Regions from separate parts of the Erwinia psychrophila genome, predicted to be linked through region 1. Evidence: predicted binding sites of a transcription regulator. Region 1 holds the regulator's gene; the other holds the start of a gene.
What was found. Region 1 encodes CRP, which controls carbon source genes, mostly activating them, when cyclic AMP is high. Its sites were predicted from a motif close to ATGTGANNNNNNTCACAT; they were not measured.
Positions count from the first base shown of each region.

Region 2: a site for CRP is predicted at 7,743-7,760, ahead of AAH446_RS11965 (sugar transporter). Genes of this name have one in related genera too.

Region 1 covers NZ_JBCHVB010000004.1:58,183-68,186, reverse strand. The annotation lists gene tsgA (MFS transporter TsgA) at 1-846, opposite strand, end outside; gene ppiA (peptidylprolyl isomerase A) at 1,119-1,691, shown strand; gene AAH446_RS11455 (putative adenosine monophosphate-protein transferase Fic) at 1,753-2,313, shown strand; gene AAH446_RS11450 (aminodeoxychorismate synthase component II) at 2,347-2,922, shown strand; gene argD (bifunctional acetylornithine/succinyldiaminopimelate transaminase) at 3,007-4,224, shown strand; gene AAH446_RS11440 (YccS/YhfK family putative transporter) at 4,291-6,375, opposite strand; gene crp (cAMP-activated global transcriptional regulator CRP) at 6,433-7,065, opposite strand; gene AAH446_RS11430 (OsmC family protein) at 7,375-7,779, shown strand; gene AAH446_RS11425 (phosphoribulokinase) at 7,806-8,675, opposite strand; gene AAH446_RS11420 (creatininase family protein) at 8,849-9,646, shown strand; gene AAH446_RS11415 (LysR family transcriptional regulator) at 9,708-10,004, opposite strand, start outside.
Region 2 covers NZ_JBCHVB010000004.1:175,674-185,677, forward strand. The annotation lists gene AAH446_RS11930 (EAL domain-containing protein) at 1-433, shown strand, start outside; gene proP (glycine betaine/L-proline transporter ProP) at 1,153-2,658, shown strand; gene AAH446_RS11940 (type 1 glutamine amidotransferase domain-containing protein) at 3,330-4,010, shown strand; gene AAH446_RS11945 (alpha/beta fold hydrolase) at 4,146-4,901, shown strand; gene AAH446_RS11950 (TetR/AcrR family transcriptional regulator) at 5,222-5,827, shown strand; gene AAH446_RS11955 (alpha/beta fold hydrolase) at 5,916-6,881, opposite strand; gene AAH446_RS11960 (TetR/AcrR family transcriptional regulator) at 6,967-7,584, opposite strand; gene AAH446_RS11965 (sugar transporter) at 7,824-9,029, shown strand; gene AAH446_RS11970 (BaiN/RdsA family NAD(P)/FAD-dependent oxidoreductase) at 9,199-10,004, opposite strand, start outside.

The sequences.
Region 1 (10,004 bases):
CGCCATCAGCGCCAGTACGGTCAGGATGCGCTGAGGATCGAAGAAGCGAAGAATGGCGCTGAACGCCCACATGCCGATCATGTATGAGGTCCAGAAGTTGCCGACCAGCCCGCCTGCCTGAGTAATATCCATGCCCATGGTTTTGGTCGCATAAAGCGGCACCCAGCCGATAAAGCCAAGCTGGCCGAGGATGTAGCAAAGCGCGGCAATGGAAAGAAACAGGACGCCAATGCCCCACTTCTCTTTTTGCACTTTCTGCTGCTGGTTCGGCGCTTTCTTGCCCAGTACCGGAAACTCAAAGCAGAGCGCCAGCACGAAAATGGCCACGTAAATCACGCCGATACAGGCATAGACCCAGTACCAGGGCAGGGAACGCGCCAGAATGGCGGCGGCGATAATCGGGAAGATGGTGCCGGCCATGCTGAAGAAGGAGTCGGTAAACAGCAGTCTTGAACCGCGCTGACGCCCCTCATAGAGGTGCGTGATCAGGAAGGTACCGATCGACATAGTGATGCCGCTGACCACGCCCAGAACAAACATACAGAGCGAGAAGACGCTGAGATTGTGGCTGGTCATCAGGCCAAGCACCGACAGGATCATCAGTACGAAGCCGAACATAAGCTGACGCTTAAGCGGGATGATTTCCATCAGCCAGGCATTAAGGAAAACAGCTACCAGAATTCCGGCATTCAGAAAGGTAAAAGTATTGCTCATCTGCGCGACGGGCAGCTGAAAATACTCAGCAATATTTTCCAGCACCATACCGGTCACAATCACTACCGCGCCGGTAAGCGCATAGGAAAAGAAACTGAGCCAGGTAAGACCGATTCGATCGCGATTCGTCATAATGAAAAACCTGTGAGTCAAAGGGAACGTGAAGCAGGACGCCCACGGTAAGCGGGAGGAGTGTAGCGATATTCGTGATCGGCTTAAACGAATAATGAAATAAAAAATAGTGTATGCATTCAAATCGTGATGCGTATCACCGTTTTCTGGGGTACGTAAGCGTTTGCGTGTGCAAAATGCGCACGTAAATAAAAGTAAAAGGCTGGCGCATATATAGGGGCCTCTTTACAATCAACGTTGTTTTTTGGCCCAGAACTTAGAAAGGAACAGACATGTTAAAACGCACTCTGGCCGCCGTCGCCACCGTATTGGCGCTCTCTTCGGTTTCCATGACCACTTTTGCTGCAAAAGGCGATCCCCACGTCCAGTTGACCACCTCAGCCGGGACTGTCGAACTTGAACTGAATAATGAAAAAGCGCCGGTTTCGACGAAAAACTTTATCGACTACGTGAACAGCGGCTTCTATAACAACACCACGTTCCACCGCGTCATTCCCGGCTTTATGGTGCAGGGCGGTGGGTTTACGCAGGATATGCAGCAGAAGCCGACCAACGCACCGATCAAAAACGAAGCGGACAACGGTCTGCTGAATAAGCGCGGTACGATTTCAATGGCCCGCACGGCGAATAAAGACAGCGCAACCAGCCAGTTTTTCATTAACGTTGCCGATAACGCTTTTCTCGATCACGGCCAGCGTGATTTCGGCTATGCCGTCTTTGGCAAAGTGGTTAAAGGCCAGGACGTGGTTGATAAAATTTCTCAGGCTCAGTCCCACAATGTGGGGCCATATCAGAACGTTCCCGTAAAGCCTGTTGTGATCCTATCCGCAAAAGTGCTGCCATAACCTCCCTGCGGGTGATTGCTGCTTATAATTAGGGCAGCAATCACCCGTTAACGGAGGCCGCATGGCTAAAAAGCCCACCGAAAAGCAGAAAACCACGCTCTGGCAGCAGCGCCGCGAGGCCAACTTTCTCGCCAGTTTTGAACTGAGCGGCATCCAGCTTGAACTGGGCGCGGCCCAGCCGGGTTTTCCCTGGCTCAAACATCTTCATCGCGAACTTTTCCATGGGCTGCTTGAGGACGCAGGTGAACTGCGTCAGGTCGATGTTTTGCTTAATGAAACTCCCTGCTGTCATTTCGAATATATCGAAAAAGAGGGCAATGCGCTGATGCGCTCGCTGGAGGAGGAGAACGGCCTGGCCGATCTGCCTGCCGACAAACTTGCTGCCCGACTCGCCTGGTATTACTGCGAACTGACCGTGCTTCATCCTTTTCTCCGGGGCAACGGGCGTACGCTGCGGCTCTTCTTTGAGCAGCTGGTCCTGCATGCGGGCTACGATATCCAGTGGCGGCGTACCGACAGTGAAAGCTGGCAGACCGCGAATCAGGCGAGCTGGGAGGGCGATCTTGCGCTCCTGACCGCTGAGTTCAGCAAAGTGATAAGCGAACGCAGTGAAAATGCGTAGAATAGCGGCGTTTACACTCTTCCCGGAACGCCGATGCTGCTGCTTATTGATAATTACGACTCTTTTACCTGGAACCTCTATCAGTACTTTTGCGAACTGGGTGCCGAGGTTTGCGTGCAGCGTAACGATGAGATTACCCTCGATCGGATAGCCGCCCTTCAGCCAGACCAGCTGGTCATCTCCCCCGGCCCCTGTACGCCAGACGACGCGGGGATTTCACTGGCTGCCATACGTCATTTTGCGGGCAAGCTGCCGGTTCTGGGCGTCTGCCTGGGGCATCAGGCGATTGCCCAGGCGTTTGGCGGGAAAATCATACGCGCCCGGGAAGTGATGCACGGCAAAACTTCCGCCATTGAGCACAATGATGGCGGCGTTTTCGCCGGGCTCAGTCATCCGCTGACCGTCACCCGCTATCATTCTCTGATCGTAGAATCCGGCTCGCTGCCCGCCGGTTTTGACGTCACCGCCTGGACGCTGCGTGACGGTCAGCCTGATGAGATCATGGGCCTTCGCCACCGCCATCTGCCGCTTGAAGGCGTACAGTTTCATCCCGAAAGTATCCTCAGTGAACAGGGACACCAGCTGCTGAAAAACTTCCTCGCGCGGTAATTCGTTTGCCTTTGAGTGATTTTTTATGCATATTTTATGATTATAATTTCACATTACGTGACATAAAACAGGATGGGGTGGAGAATGGCAGCGGAAAAATTAGCGGTGACGCGGGCGACATTTGATGAGGTGATTTTGCCTGTTTTTGCTCCCGCGAGCTTTGTACCGGTGAAAGGGAAAGGCAGCCGCGTATGGGACCAGCAGGGTAAAGAATATATCGATTTCTCCGGCGGCATCGCGGTGACTGCGCTGGGACATTGCCATCCGGCGCTGGTAGAAGCGCTGAAAACGCAGGGCGAGACGTTGTGGCACACCAGTAACGTTTTCACTAACGAGCCGGCGCTGCGCCTTGCCAGTAAGCTGACCGCCGCCACCTTCGCCGATCGCGTCTTTTTTGCCAACTCCGGCGCGGAAGCGAACGAAGCCGCCTTCAAGCTGGCGCGTTATTACGCCTCGCAGCGTCACTCCCCCTATAAAAGCAAGATTATCGCCTTCCATAACGCTTTTCATGGACGCACGTTGTTTACCGTATCCGTAGGCGGTCAGCCGAAATATTCCGATGGCTTCGGGCCGAAACCTGCCGATATCGTCCACGTGCCTTTTAACGATCTGGCGGCAGTTAAAGCGGTTATTGACGATCACACCTGCGCGATTGTGGTTGAACCTATTCAGGGTGAAGGCGGCGTGATGCCTGCCACGCAGGCGTTTATGCAGGGGCTGCGTCAGCTGTGCGACGAACATCAGGCGCTGCTGGTCCTGGATGAAGTCCAGAGCGGCATGGGCCGCAGCGGCAAGCTGTTTGCCTGTGAGCACTACGGCGTGACGCCCGATATCCTGACCACGGCGAAGGCGATGGGCGGCGGCTTCCCGGTAAGCGCCATGCTGACCACCCATGAGATCGCCTCCGCTATGGCGCCAGGCGTCCACGGCACCACCTACGGCGGCAACCCGCTGGCCTGTGCCGTGGCCGAGGCGGCGCTGGATATTATCAATACCGATGAGGTCCTCAGCGGCGTGGAAACCCGGCGTGAACAGTTTGTCTCGGCGCTGAAGGCGATAGATGCGAAGTGGGATCTGTTCAGCGAAATCCGGGGCAAGGGCTTACTGATTGGTGCTGCGCTCAAACCGCAACACGCCGGAAAAGCCCGGGACATACTGAATGCGGCTGCGGACGAAGGGGTAATGATCCTCACTGCCGGCACCGACGTTATCCGCTTTGCGCCTTCGCTGGTGATTGAACCGACAGATATTGAAGAGGGCATGGCCCGTTTCGCGGCGGCTGTCGGTAAAATTTTCGCCTGAACCAGAGGGGGAGGGATATTTCCTTCCCCCGTTCTGCTCCAGAAAATTCGCATCTCCTCTTTGCCATCACGCTCCGGATGCTTTTCTTAACTTTCTCGACAGCCAGTTCCCATGGTGTGGCCGGGTGATCCATGCCAGGGAAGAGATGGTGTGCATCGCGCTGAGGTGATCCAGTATCCGCTTGATATGCCGCTCCATGATCGTTACGGGGCCCTGACTGAACTCCCCCTGCGATTCCAGCACGTTACTTTCCGAGCCCGGGCCGTCATATTCCAGCCGCTGCTGGCAGCGCTGTAAGGCAATTTCACACGACTGAAGATAGCGCTCCGCCAGCGACGGCGTCAGCATCGTATGCTCGCGGGCCAGGATCGTCATTGCGTTGATGTGTTCAACAATAAACTGACCGTGCGTTACCCACAGCTTCATATCGGCAAGATAGCTGGGATCGAAACCTGGCTCCTGCATCGCCTGGTTCAGCGAGTTAAACAGCGCGTTATGCGCCTGGTTGGCCCGCATCCGCTGGTAAGCCAGCTTTTCGGGGTTCTGCTTGCTGCCCAGCAGCAGCTGCAACGCTTCCTGCCAGACTTCCAGCGCGTCATGCGCATTTTGCCGCAGCAGACCGCTCTGCCACTGCGGCCAGAGCCAGATCATCCCGGCGAAGGCGATCAGGCAGCCCATCAGCGTATCCAGCAGGCGCGGCAGCAGGAAGTCTGCGCCGTTAAGCGAAAGCAGCTGGAGCGAGTAAACGGCCGTAACCGTAAAACCGATCGTCGCCAGACCATAGTACTTACGGATAAACAGGTAGCTCACCAGGGTAATAATCAGCATCACCAGCAGCACTATCGGCTCCGGCACCTGAAGACGTAGCGTCAGTGCGGCGACGATCAGTCCCGCAAGCGTGCCCAGCGCACGGTGCTGGATGCGGACGCGTGTCGCGCTGTAACCGTTCTGACTGACAAACATGATCGTCATCAGTATCCAGTAAGGTTTTGGCAGATGAAAAAAGAGGGCCAGCGAGCTGGCGAACGTGAGCATGACGGCAAAACGCCCGGCGGTACGAAGCGCCGCCGAGCGCAGCGAGAGGTAGCTTTTAATGGCGGGCAGCAGCGGCAGGCGGCGCTGGCGGTCGGCCATCAGGTCCCGTTTATAAAGGGGGCGCTGGTGGCGCAGCAGGCGGCTTATCCGGCTGAAATGATAGGAGCAGAAATGGCCAACGGGATTATCAGGATGCTGTCTGGCGATCTTTTCCAGCGCGTGCAGCTGCTTGTCCATTGAAAAGCGCCCGGGCAGCTTATGATAGAGGATGTCATCGGCAAGTTCGCGTAGCCGGGCCGCAATCGTCCGGGCGTTCCAGCGGATCACCGCCTCAGCGTGGCTCTGTTCAACCAGCTTCTGCACTTCTTCAGGCTGGTGCAGGCTGACCGCAATGTGCTCCTGTAAATCGAGAGCGACCTGAAATGCGCGGGTCAGGCGCTGATGATGATTATCCCGGCCGGCGGCCAGCATATGCATCTGCTGGTAGCAGGTGGTGATCAGATCGACCGCTTTTTGCTGGCGTGCCAGCAGGGGCGGGAGCGCTTTTTCAGGATCGGTCAGCTGCGTCAGCATGCTGTATTTTGCTTCGCAGTAGTCAGCGAGTTCGCGATAAAGCAGGCTGAGCGTCTCACGCATTGGCTGCTCTTTCCACAGCCAGAGCCAGAACCAGTTAAATACGCCGTACCAGATGGTGCCCAGAATATAGAGCATCGGTGGCACCCAGATCGCCATCCGCCCGGCCAGGCTGAGCGTAAAAATGGCGGCGATCAGTGACGCCGGCAGCAGCCTGCCGTGCAGCGGGCTGATCTCTCCGGTAACCCCTAGCAGCAGGGCCATCACAAAAAGCGTGGCCGGTAAGGGAACCTGGTGATTGCCAAGATACTGGATAAGGAAGCTGCTGAAGGCAAACAGGGTGCCGCCAACGATCAGGCGTTTGAAAAAACGTTTATGGGGCGTATCGAGACCGGCGATATTGCAACAGGCAGGCACTAACGAAAAGAGCAGTCCTTTTTGCAAATCACCCAATAGCCATCCGATAGCGACCGGGAGACAAAGCACCAGCGTTTGACGCAGTGCATAGTTAACTTCGGGGTGATAGATCAGTCGGCGCCACATCCTTCCGTACCAGTGAGAAAGGCGCAACGGCGAAGTTGCGCCATGGATTGGGGCTGGTTAACGGGTACCGTAGACGACGATGGTCTTGCCGTGTGCGGAGATCAGGTTCTGATCTTCCAGCATTTTCAGGATCCGGCCAACCGTTTCGCGTGAGCAGCCAACAATCTGACCAATCTCCTGACGGGTGATTTTGATTTGCATTCCGTCTGGGTGGGTCATCGCATCCGGCTGCTTGGCCAGATTCAGAAGGGTTTGCGCGATGCGACCTGTCACATCGAGGAAAGCTAAATTGCCCACTTTCTCGGAGGTGACCTGGAGGCGACGTGCCATCTGTGAAGAGAGACGCATCAGGATGTCAGGGTTAACCTGAATCAGCTGACGAAACTTTTTATAAGAAATTTCAGCCACTTCGCAGGCGGATTTAGCGCGTACCCACGCGCTGCGCTCCTGACCTTCTTCAAACAGGCCAAGCTCACCAATAAAATCACCCTGGTTGAGGTAAGAGAGGATCATCTCTTTGCCTTCTTCATCCTTAATCAGCACCGCTACCGCGCCCTTGACGATATAGTAGAGGGTTTCCGCTTTTTCACCCTGGTGAATCAGCGTGCTTTTGGATGGATACTTATGAATATGGCAATGTGACAGGAACCATTCAAGTGTCGGGTCTGTTTGCGGTTTGCCGAGAACCATTCGCTGTTATCCTCTGTTGTCATCGTGCCTAAACACAGGGGGCAGAGTTCCCTGTCAGGCGTTGAAAAAGTCAAGCGTTCCCTTTCAGGGAATTTATCCTGACCCCGGTTCAGGGCCTGGCTCGTTATGGTGTTCCGTTTCGCCACGTATGTAGAGTACTGGCGAAGATATTACAGCTTTGTTTGTAACACAGCTTTGAATGAGTGTCTTCTGTTGTCTCGCTTCAGCATAGCGGGAAATCTGCGGCGTTGCCGTTTTTGTCGCTAAAGCGTAATCTGACGTTAACTGAATGAATTAGAGGAGTTTGTTATGGAAGCTCGTGTTAAATGGGTAGAGGGGCTGACCTTTTTGGGAGAATCCTCATCGGGCCATCAGGTGCTGATGGATGGCAATGCGGGCGATAAAGCCCCCAGCCCGATGGAAATGGTGCTGATGGCGGCCGGTAGCTGTAGCGCCATTGACGTGGTCTCTATTCTGCAAAAAGGGCGCCATGAGGTCACGGACTGTGAGGTTAAGCTCACCTCTGAACGCCGCGAAGAGGCCCCGCGTCTCTTTACCCATATCAATCTGCATTTTATCGTAACCGGTAAGGCGCTGGGCGACAAAGCAGTCTCCCGCGCGGTGGATCTCTCTGCCGAGAAGTACTGCTCTGTAGCGCTGATGCTGGGCAAAGGCGTGGAGATTACCCACAGCTATGAAGTTATCGCAGTATAGTCAGCCCCCGGCCCCGTGCGCGGGGCTTACTCAATCTTTTTCCCTTCTATCAGCCGTTTGACCAGCGGTCCCATAATCAGCTCCATCGCTAAGCCCATTTTCCCGCCGGGCACCACCAGCGTATTGATATGGGAGATAAACGAGCCCTGTAGCATCGACAGCAGGTAGGGGAAGTCGATATCTTCCAGCGCCTGGAAATGGATCACCACAAAGCTTTCATCCAGCGAAGGGATAGCCCGGGCCGCAAAGGGATTCGAGGTATCAACAGTAGGGACGCGCTGGAAATTAATATGGGTACGTGAGAACTGCGGCGTAATGAAGTTAATGTAGTCCTCCATCGATCGCACAACCGAGTCCATAACGGCTTCCCGCGAGTGCCCCCGTTCGCTGGTATCCCGGACCAGCTTCTGGATCCACTCCAGGTTAACGATGGGGACCACGCCCACCAGCAAATCCACATGCTGCGAGACGTTGTTATGCGGCGTAACCACGCCACCATGCAGACCCTCATAGAAGAGCACGTCCGTCGGCTCCGGCAGCGGCTGCCAGGGCGTAAAGGTTCCCGGCACCTGATTCCATGGCACGGCTTCATCATAGGTGTGCAGATATTTTCGTGACTGGCCGCTGCCGTTAAGGCCATATTCCACAAAGGTGTTTTCCAGCAGCGCGAAGTCATTTGCATCGGGGCCGAAATAGCTGATATGGCGACCCATATCGCGCGCTTTACGGATCGCCATATCCATCTCGGGGCGCGTAAATCGGTGAAAACTGTCCCCTTCCAGTTCGGCTGCGTGCAGTCCAAGCTGCTGAAATATTTTTCTGAAAGCGGTACTGGTTGTTGTGGTCCCCGCACCGCTTGAACCGGTAACGGCAATCACCGGATGTTTAGCTGACATGGCAGATAACTCCCTGAGAAAAGTCGCTTCGCATTGTTACCATGTTTCAGGCGTGGATGTCATCTCTGCCGCCTTCTGATGCTTAAAAAGCAACGCTCCGCCGCAATTTTGCTGCTTCAATCAGGACGTAAAAACGCGCAGACTGAAAAAAACTGTGCAGGAGAGTACGCTTTATGAATATGCCTTCTTCTCGCTGGTGGTGGGATCTCTCTACCCGTGAGTTCAGCGAGCTGGAAATGGACAAGGTTATCGCCATATTGCCGATTGGGGCCGTAGAGCAGCATGGCCCTCATCTGCCTGTCAGGGTGGATGCGGCGATCAATGCTGGCATCATCGCCCGTGCGGTGGAGATGATGCCTGAAAATCTGCCGGTCCTGATCCTTCCGGCTCTGCCCATCGGTAAGTCAGACGAGCACCTTAACTTCCCGGGCACCTTAACACTTCCTTATGATCTGCTGGGTAACGTCTGGTTTGAAGTGGCTAAAAGCGCCTGGCGGGCAGGGATCCGCAAGCTTATTTTCTGGAACTCACACGGCGGCCAGCCCCAGCTGATGGAAATTGTCTGCCGTCAGTTGCGGATTGAGCTGAAGATGTTTGCCGTGGGGGCGAGCTGGTTCCGCACGATCGATTCTGCCGATCTGTTTTGCGCTGAAGAGTTGCAGCATGGCATCCACGGTGGCGAATCGGAAACCAGCGTGATGCTCCATTTACATCCCGAGCTGGTGCAAATGGCGCATGCCGAAAATTTCGTGTCCGCCTCCGTAGCGCTGGCTGAAAAGGGCGGTATTCTGACGCCTGAAGGCGGCGTGGGATTTGGCTGGATGGCTGAAGACCTTCACCCCTCCGGGACCACCGGAAACGCGGCGGCGGCTGACGCGGAGCGCGGAAAGATTGAGACCGACCGCGCGGCGGAAGCCTTAATCAAACTGATTCAGGAAGTGCAGGCCTTTACCCCCTCTTTCCAGCGCTGAGAGCGCCTTACTGCTGCCCCGGTTTTGCCGGATGGCTGAACAGGGCAGCTTCCTCAGGTGATTACGCCATCTGGTTCATCATGGTTTTTATCGTCTCCGCCAGTACGCTGCCGATGGCGCTGGTTCCGCGATCGTGCCCTATCAGCATTAAGGTCTGCGCCTGCTGTGAGAGCTCTCTCACCGGGATATAGATTAAACGCCCGCTACGCAAATCGAATTCGATATCAAACGGCGTTAAAAAAGTTAAGGCCTGATCAACCATCGCGGCCTGGCGCATCACCTCAATCGAATTTGTTTCGATAACAGGATGCACAGTTACCATCGCCCTGGAAAACAGCTCGTTCAGATAGGGACGGAT
Region 2 (10,004 bases), 120 kb from region 1:
TACGCTGCCGCAGCCCAGAATTACGCTGGAGCTGACCGAGCGTAGCCTGATCAAAGACGGTGAAGCCGTAAGCCAGAAGCTGAAATTACTGCAAAGTGAAGGGATGTTTGTGGCGATAGATGATTTCGGCACCGGTCACTGCGCCCTTTCCTTACTCCAGACCTTTCCGCTGGATTACCTGAAGATCGATCGTGGATTTGTGAACGCGATTGAATCCTGCGAGCGGGAAGCGCCGGTGCTCGACGCCATTATTCATCTGAGCCACAAGCTCAAGCTTTCTGTTGTGGCGGAGGGGGTCGAAACTCCTGAACAGATGGCCTACCTCCAGGCCCGCGACGTCGTTTTTATCCAGGGCTATCTGTATGCCCGGCCGATGAACAGCGCAGCGCTGCAAATCTGGCTGAAGGAGAACGGCAGAACCCGTCTGAGGTAGGTGTCCTGACGCTGGCGGATACTGTTTAAACACGCCCCGTGATGCCTGCGGACACTTCAGCGTCCTGCTGAGCGCACTTTTTACAGGCGATTTCATCAATAAGCGCAATGACAAAAAAGTAAAGTGGGGTCATTCAAGACTCCATTTCTGACGGGAACGTCCTGATCCGTGGGATCGGTATTTGCCGTGGTGAAAATCCGTGTTTATTTATTGTAAGGGAGGCGAAAAAAACGGGTGTCAGGCTTTATTTTTCAGTGCCACCCCGGAAATAAAGCGTTAAAAAAATCAGACTACTTTTCCATTTTTTCAGGCTAAAAGAAGCAGTATAAACTTTTCAGCCGGAAGCTATTTTTCAGAGTGAGAATTCTCTTCACAAAATAGCCACAGGCGACCCCCAGCTTCACCCGCATTTAAAATTTTCCCTTCTTTTTACAAGGCTTTTTATCGCCTGAAAATGGCTTACGTTATCGGGATGGCTATTGCCCGGAAAACTTATCGTCCGGGTCAAATTACGGTAGAAATTATGTTACATGCGAAAGAAACGATATACTAAGATCCGACAGATGTGGATTGACGGGAGCGAATACCCGCCACAACTCACTGTCAGATAGACGACAGACCATACACAATTTGCCCCAATCGCCGATGCACAGAATTTTGTGCAACCGAGTCCGGGGTAAAATTTTTATTTGGTAAGTATATGATTACAGGGTGTTTATATGAAGCTGCGTAGGAAGCGTGTTAAGCCGATTGGCTTAAAAGACGTAACGATCATTGATGATGCCCGGTTACGCAAAGCCATTACCGCTGCGTCGCTAGGCAACGCCATGGAATGGTTCGACTTCGGCGTCTACGGTTTTGTGGCCTATGCATTGGGTCAGGTGTTTTTCCCCGGCGCCGATCCCGGTTTACAGATGATTGCCGCACTGGGTACCTTCTCGGTTCCATTCCTGATCCGCCCATTAGGGGGCTTATTCTTTGGCCGCCTGGGCGATAAGTATGGCCGTCAGAAAATCCTCTCTATTACGATTGTTATCATGTCGGTCAGTACGTTCTGTATTGGCCTGATTCCGTCCTACGCCTCTATTGGTATCTGGGCACCTGTACTGCTGCTGCTGTGTAAAATGGCACAGGGCTTCTCCGTCGGAGGAGAATATACGGGCGCGTCGATTTTCGTGGCCGAATATTCGCCCGACCGCAAGCGCGGTTTTATGGGCAGCTGGCTCGATTTCGGTTCAATTATTGGTTTTGTGACGGGGGCGGGCCTTGTCGTTCTGATCTCAGCCGTGATTGGCGAAGCGAAATTCCTCGAATGGGGCTGGCGTATTCCGTTCTTCGTCGCGCTGCCGCTGGGCCTGATCGGCATCTATCTGCGTAACGCGCTGGAAGAAACGCCTGCGTTTCAGCAGCACGTCGATAAGCTGGAACAGGGCGACCGGGAGAGTCTGGCAGATGGGCCTAAGGTTTCCTTTAAGGAAATCGCCACTAAACACTGGAGAAGCCTGCTGGCTTGTATCGGCCTGGTGCTGTCGACTAACGTCACCTATTACATGCTGCTGACCTATATGCCGAGCTACCTGTCGCATAACCTGGGCTATGCAGAAGATCACGGCGTGCTGATCATCATCGCCATCATGATCGGGATGCTGTTCGTTCAGCCGATTATGGGCCTGATGAGCGACAAATTTGGTCGGCGTCCGTTTGTGATTATCGGTAGTGTTGCACTGCTGTTGCTGGCAATCCCCTGCTTTATGCTGATCAACAGTGGCGTGACGGGGCTGATTTTTGGCGGCCTGCTGCTGCTGGCGGTCATACTTAACTGCTTCACCGGGGTCATGGCTTCATCCCTGCCGGCAATGTTTCCCACCCATATCCGTTACAGCGCACTCGCCAGCGCCTTTAACATCTCGATTCTGGTTGCGGGTCTGACGCCGACGCTTGCCGCATGGCTGGTTGAAACCACGTCAGACCTCTATATGCCAGCTTACTACCTGATGATTGTTGCAGTAGTCGGTCTGATAACCGGTATCATGATGAAAGAAACGGCAAATATGCCGCTGCGTGGCGCCACGCCAGCCGCTTCGGACATGGCGGAAGCGAAAGAGCTGTTGCAGGAGCATCACGATAATATCGAACACAAAATCGAGGATATTAATGAGCAGATCGCCGAGCTGGAAGAGAAGCGTAAGCATCTGATTAATCAGCATCCGAGCATTAACGAATAGCGACGGCCCGCTGAATAAAGCCCGCGACGTGTCGCGGGCTTTTTTATTATCTCAAAAGGCTGAAACCCTCTGTTCCCCTCTCTGCCATGGCGAAGTTGCCTTCCGCTTTCGCGTCTCTTCAGAAAGCTCTCTTCCTGCCAGCGCCTGCAAACAACGCTAATAATGGCAAAACGCACCCGGCTGTAGAAAAAAGCTGGCTCAGAAGGTGTTGGCGCTTCAGAAGAGAAAAAGTGTTGAAACGTTATAAGCGTTTCGCGCCGTAAATGGGTTTGTTAAAACTTGCGCATGATCCTTCTAATCCTTTGATAATAAATATTTTTTATACTGCTCTGTTTTTAGTGACTCTTCAGAACACCTTTTAACATTGCAAAAACTAAGAAGGTAACGAATAAAAAAAGAAAAAAACCTATAGACGACTGGTCTATTCACTGTTAGTTTAGCCTTATCACGCCGGGAATTGAGCATAAAGCGATAGTCCTGGCTGATAAATAGCGGGCACGCACGGGAGTCCGGCTGGTGTGTAGGTTAGTCGTTACCATCACTGCCAGCGGGGTACACCTACCGATAAAGTTTTGTACTGAAGATTGTATACGACGAGTCTGTTTTTTTACGCACTCTATATACGACCGGTCTAATCATCCGCTTATTTCTACTTCAACAGGAAACAATAAATGAAAATTCTTATGGTTCTCACCTCACATGATCGTCTGGGCAACACCGGACGCAAAACGGGTTTCTGGCTGGAAGAGCTGGCTGCGCCTTACTACGCCTTTCAGGACGCCGGGGTCGACATTACCCTGGCCTCTCCGAAAGGCGGCAATCCACCGCTGGATCCTAAAAGCAATGAACCCGATTTCCAGACCGCGCAGACCCACCGCTTCGAAGCGGACGCCGACGCGCTTGCCCGTCTCGCCACCACCGTCCGTCTGGACAGCGTTTCGCAGGCTGACTATGACGCTGTTTTCTATCCGGGCGGCCACGGCCCGCTGTGGGATTTGGCTGAGGATAAGCACTCCGCGGCGCTGATCGAGGCCTTCCTGGCGGCAAACAAGCCCGTCGCGCTGGTCTGTCACGCTCCTGGCGTGCTGCGCCATGTAAAAACGCCTGAAGGTAAACCACTGGTTGAAGGCAGGAAGGTCACCGGCTTTACCAATACCGAAGAGGAAGCGGTGGGCCTGACCCAGGTTGTGCCTTTTCTGGTTGAAGATGAGCTGATTGCCAAAGGCGGCATCTATTCCAAAGGGGCGGACTGGAGTTCTTACGTCGTCAGCGACGGTCTGCTGATCACCGGACAAAACCCAACCTCCTCAGCGGCGACGGCAGAGCGGCTCCTGAAGCAGCTGGCTGAATAACGGTCAAGGCGGCGGGGTTGCATGACCCCGCCACATCTTTTCGTTTTGAAGCTTATACGTCTGAATGCACTCCTGTCGCGCTACGAGGCAGTATTTTCAGCCCATTATTTTTTTACCTGATTGAGAGAAAAAATTATGTTGAAAAAATCAGTTACCACTCTGGCATTAAGTCTGGCCCTGTCTGTTTCTGCTCAGGCGGTGATGGCTGAGCCGGTGAAAAACATTATTCTGGTGCACGGCGCTTTTGTTGATGGCTCAGGCTGGAACCCGGTGGCCCGGATCCTGGATAAAGCAGGCTACCATGTGTCGATTGTTCAGGAACCTCAGACCTCTCTGGCGGATGATGTGGCCGCAACACGACGCGTTCTGGCGTTACAAAGCGGAAAGTCACTGCTGGTCGGTCACAGCTACGGCGGCATGATTATCAGTGACGCAGGTAACGATCCCTCCGTCGCGGGTCTGGTTTACATCGCTGCGATGCAGCCAGATAAAGGCGACTCGCTGCTGAGCCTGGCGAAAAAATATCCTCCGGCCGCCCAGTCAATCACGGAAACGGCGGACCATTTCCTCTACCTCAGGCCGGAGAACTTCCACGCGGACTTTGCGGCAGATTTGCCTGTAAAAGAGGCAGACTTGTTGGCACGTTCTCAGGTTATGCCATCAGCGGCCGCCTTTTCCGCCCCTGCCGGCACGCCAGCATGGAAAACCAAACCGAGCTGGGCCGTGGTGGCCACAGAGGATCGGGCCATTAACCCACAGCTTGAACGCTTCATGGCTGAACGTGCGCACAGCACCGTCACGGAGCTGAAAGGTAATCATGCCATTTATGCTTCTCAGCCTGAAAAAATTGCGGCGGTAATCAAGAACGCGGCAGAGAGTATCTCTCATTAACTCTCCGTTAATTATGTCCGGCGGTTTGCCTTATCAGCTAAACCGTACTGGCCCGACATTCAGACAAGTTTAAAGGCCTGGGCCGGAATAGCGCTGATTGCCCTTTCCCGGAGCAGGCCTTAATTCAATGAAGGCGCCCATTCTCAGGGTTGTCACTGCTGCTTCTGACGTTAACGGCTTCGCTGTATCTCTGCTTCAGTGACAGAAATCACCAATCCTCCGCTTGCAGAAAATGACCAGACGACCGCCAGCGAAAAAAGGCTGCATTTGTAAGACCCGTCAATATAGACGACTGGTCTAGTCTGTGGTAGTGTGACGTAATGACAACTTCAACCCAACTCCATAGCAACGACGTGCGTGAACACATCCTGTCGACTGGCCAGCGTATTATGGCCGGCAAGGGATTTTCCGCCGTCGGACTGAATGAGATCCTGACCGACGCCGGTGTGCCGAAGGGATCTTTTTATCACTATTTCCCGTCAAAAGAGGCGTTTGGCGTGGCGATGCTGCAGCGCTATTTTGATGATTATCTGGCGGAACTTGACCATACGCTGAGCCAGCCGGGTAACACTATGGCGCAACGGCTGATGAACTACTGGCAGCAGTGGCAGGACTCGCAGTCGTTTTCCGACTGTCAGGGCAAATGCCTGGCGGTGAAGCTGGGTGCGGAAGTGGCCGATCTCTCTGACAGTATGCGTCTGACGCTGAAAGCTGGCACCTCAGGGATTATTTCTCGCCTGGCGCAGGCGTTAGCGGCGGGCGTGGCTGAAGGTTCACTGCGCATTGAGGACCAACCGGGCAAAGTGGCAGAAAGTCTCTACCAGCTCTGGCTTGGCGCCAGCGTCATGGTCAAGATAGTCCGCAATACCGCGCCCTTTGAGTCCGCCATGGCGGTGACCCGGCAGATTATCCGTATCTCCCCTTAACGGGGAGATACGATCTCTTTAAACAGACGCGGACGTGAAAGTGGCAGGATGCAGACTTTTGCTGACCCGCGGCACTGTATTGGCGACATCAGCCCGTCCGGCTATCTGCGGTCGGCACAAAGAACTGGCTTAAGACTTCAGCGACAGCCTGGGGCTGCTCTTCGGGAATGAAATGTCCGCAGTGAGGAATAAGCACGCCGGAGACATCTTCAGCAAAAGGACGCAGAGGGGCAGCCATATCGGCTATCGATCCATATTCAGCACTGACGGCCAGCAACGGCATGTTGAGCTTCCCTTTCGCTTTTAACTCGCTGTTTTGCGCAGCGGAAAGCGCAACCGATCGGTAATAAGCCAGCCCTGCCCGTAATCCACCGCTGGCGCATAACACGCGCAGGTACTCATTAATATCTTCATCTGTGAACACATCCGGGCATGCCGTTTTCCTTTTCAGGAACCATTCAAGATAGAGGCGTTCACGACCGGTAATCAACGCTTCGGGAAGATCGGCAATCATGTGAAAGGCGAAATGCCAGGTTTTCCAGGCCTTATCAGCCGTCACCGGCAGGGCGTCCGGCAGGGTGACGCCAGGAATACCGGCGTCCAGTAAGGCGAGACGTTTGACCTCACTACCGTAGCGCGCGGCGTAGGGCCAGGCGACCCAGGCTCCCACGTCGTGAGCCGCCAGATAATAAGCGTCTACCTTAAGCTGACCCAGCAACCCGTGAACCTTCCCGGCCAGCGAGCAGGTATCATAACCCTCCTGCGGACGGTCAGAATCGCCCTGACCGGGCAGATCAAGCGCAATGATCTGGTAAGACTCGCCCATCTGCTGCATGACTTTACGCCAGGCATACCAGCTTTGCGGAAAGCCAGCCAGCAAAACCAGCGTCTCCCCCTGGGGATTGCCGCCCATAACGTAATGCATTCTGACGCCATCTACCGTTGCGTAGGCATGCTCAAAGCCGCTCAGGCTACTGTCGTTCCAGGCGACAGGTTTTGCATCGGCCCGGCGCAGCGGTGACATTTCATTGGTCTCTGACTCGCGATTTTGCATCGTCATTCCTTCTCATTTTGATTTTCTGCCTGTGCAGACAACGCCGACATTAAGAAAGCAATCATTTCCTAAATGGGTAAATTTTTTAATCGAGCAGCTTCATCGCCAGCCGTATCGTTTCCTCTTTCTCCGTTACGTCTTCAACTTTACCCACAACGCGCATGCCGAATACCAGACAGAGCAGCAGCCCTGCCGCCGATTCAACATTCAGGCTGGCGGATACCGATCCGTCATTCTGACCCAGGCGCAGTAGGGAGATAAGATTTTGCTTGTTGCGCATGACGGCCTGAAACACCAGTTCTGACACTTCCGGGTCCAGGATCCGCAGTTCATTCATACTGCCGACGACCAGGCAGCCGCGCCTTCCTTCCAGCGTAGATGCGGAATCAATGTAAAAACGCAGCAATTCAGCCAGCTGCTCACGGCCCGTCGGAAATGGTTCCAGCCGCTGCTTCAGCTCCGCATGGCGCAAAGCGGTGTACCGCTCGAATACGCGCAGAAACAGGGTTCGCTTATCCTGGAAGGCTTTATAAATACTGCCGGCGGTAAGTCCCATAGCTTCGCCTAAATCGGCGATGGAGGAAGCGTGAAACCCCTTCTGACGGAAAACGATCATCGCCATATCCAGCGCAAGATCCATATCAAATTCCCGTGGTCGCCCGCGTTCCCGGCTTTTATTCTGAGGATAACCTGTCTTGTTCATTGCAGCTCACTTAAGGAAACAATCACTTCCAAAATAGCAGCGCTTTTCACTTCAGGGAAGCGAAAATTACTTTGTTCAGATGCACGGGCTCACTGTTTTTAACAAACTTAATCGCCGCCATAAAAAAAATTAATGCGCTGTGTTTATTTATGCTAAAAATGCGACGAAGGTCACAATTTCCTTGAATGCCGTCGGCGGGGAGCCTTAACATTGCCGGCTGAATTTTCGGGGGGATGATTATGGCAGAACTACAGACAGTATCCAGAAAGGTAGCCTGGCTACGCGTGTTAACCCTCGCAGTGGCAGCGTTCATTTTTAACACGACGGAATATATTCCTGTTGGTCTGCTGACGGACATTGGGCACAGTTTCGGCATGGAAAGCGCTCAGTCAGGCATCATGCTGACCATCTATGCCTGGATTGTGGCTCTCATGTCACTGCCTTTGATGCTGATGACCAGCAAAATTGACCGGCGCGTATTACTGATCGCCCTGTTTGGCCTGTTCGCCTGTAGCCATATTTTATCTTTTGTGGCGTGGAATTTTAATGTCCTGCTGGTCAGCCGGGCAGGAGTGGCGCTGTCGCATGCGCTGTTCTGGTCCATTACCGCCTCGCTGGCTATCCGACTGGCGCCTGCAGGCAAACGCGCTCAGGCGCTTGGCCTTCTGGCTACGGCAACGGCGCTGGCGTCCGTTTTAGGCTTGCCTTTAGGCCGCATTATTGGCCAGAGTTTTGGATGGCGCATCACCTTTCTGGTGATTGGCGTCGCCTCAATGGTCTTGCTGGCTATGATTATTAAAATCATGCCTCAGGTAAACTCTGAGCAGAGCGGTTCGGTCAAAAGTTTACCCGGCTTACTCCGCAACCCGGCGCTGATTAGCGTCTATCTCCTGACGGTACTGGTGGTCACAGCACATTTTTGTGCCTTTACTTATATCGAGCCTTTCGTCCAGCAGATATCGGGTAAGAGCCATAATTTTGCGACGGTTTTACTGCTGATATTTGGCATTGCAGGCATCTCAGGCAGCATCATTTTTAGCAAGTTAGGCGAGAAACACCTGTCTGCTTTGTTAACTGGCGCTATCGCACTTCTGACTGTGTGCCTTGCCCTGATGGTCACCGTGGCACACAGCACCGGCGGACTGGTGGCGTTATGCGCCTTATGGGGCATCGCCTTCATGATTATCGGCATGGGCATGCAGATGAAAGTATTGACGCTGGCCCCCGAAGCCACTGACATCGGCATGGCCATGTTTTCGGGGATCTTCAATATTGGGATTGGCGCCGGCGCGCTGCTGGGGAAAACGGTCAGTCTTGAACTGTCACTCTCCTCGGTCGGTTACATTGGGGCGATTTCCGGCGCATTAGGTCTGATGCTGGCTGTTGTCTCTTTCCGCAAATGGGCCGCACCGTTACGCACCGGGGATCATGATCTCGTCGTGTAAAGTCCAACTAAGGCAGTCTTTACAGGCTGCCTCCGAATATCTTTTTGTTGTAAGAGAGACGTAGCAATCTTTATTTCCCAGGCGCTGTCCGGCTCATGAACGACGCTTATTCTGAGGCGTTGCCTGAGGGAGAACGTGGATCTTAAGGGACAAAGCCTGCCGCCTAGAGTCACAGCGCCTGTGCACAAGCCCAGGCGGAAGACCAGGCCCACTGGAAATTATAGCCGCCGAGCCAGCCGGTCACGTCCACCACTTCCCCGATGAAATAGAGACCGGGCACCGCTTTGGCCTCCATCGTTTTAGAAGAGAGCACGCTGGTATCTACCCCACCCAGCGTGACCTCGGCGGTACGGTAACCTTCCGTGCCGTTCGGCTGCACCCGCCACTGGTGCAGCGACGTCACCACCTCGCTCTGCTGGCGGGCGTTCAGCTGTTTCAGCGTACACTCCGGCACGTTGCCAAGCTGCTGAAGGCATTCCACAAGACGGCGGGGCAGCACTTTCGCCAGGCTGTTTTTCAGACTCTGGTTCGGATGCGCGTCCCGCTCTTCATTAAGGAAAGCTTGTAGATCACGCTCGGGCGAAAGATCGATGGTGACAAACTCGCCGGGCTGCCAGTAGCTGGAGAGCTGAAGCACCGCCGGACCGGAAAGGCCGCGATGGGTAAACAGCAGCGCTTCTTTAAACGTGGTCCCCTCTTCGGCGGTCAATACCGAAGGCACCGCCACGCCGGACAGCGCATTGAGCTGTTCAAGCAGCGGTTTATGCAGGGTGAAGGGCACCAGACCGGCGCGGGTCGGGAAAACCTTCAGGCCAAACTGTTCCGCCAGTTTATAGCCGAAGGGAGAGGCGCCCAGCCCCGGCATCGACAGGCCGCCAGAGGCAATAACCAGCTTTTCCGCCCGCACAGTGCTGCCGTTCAGCGTCAGGGTATAACCGCTTTCGTCGTCGTGCGCCACGCCCAGCACTTCACTGC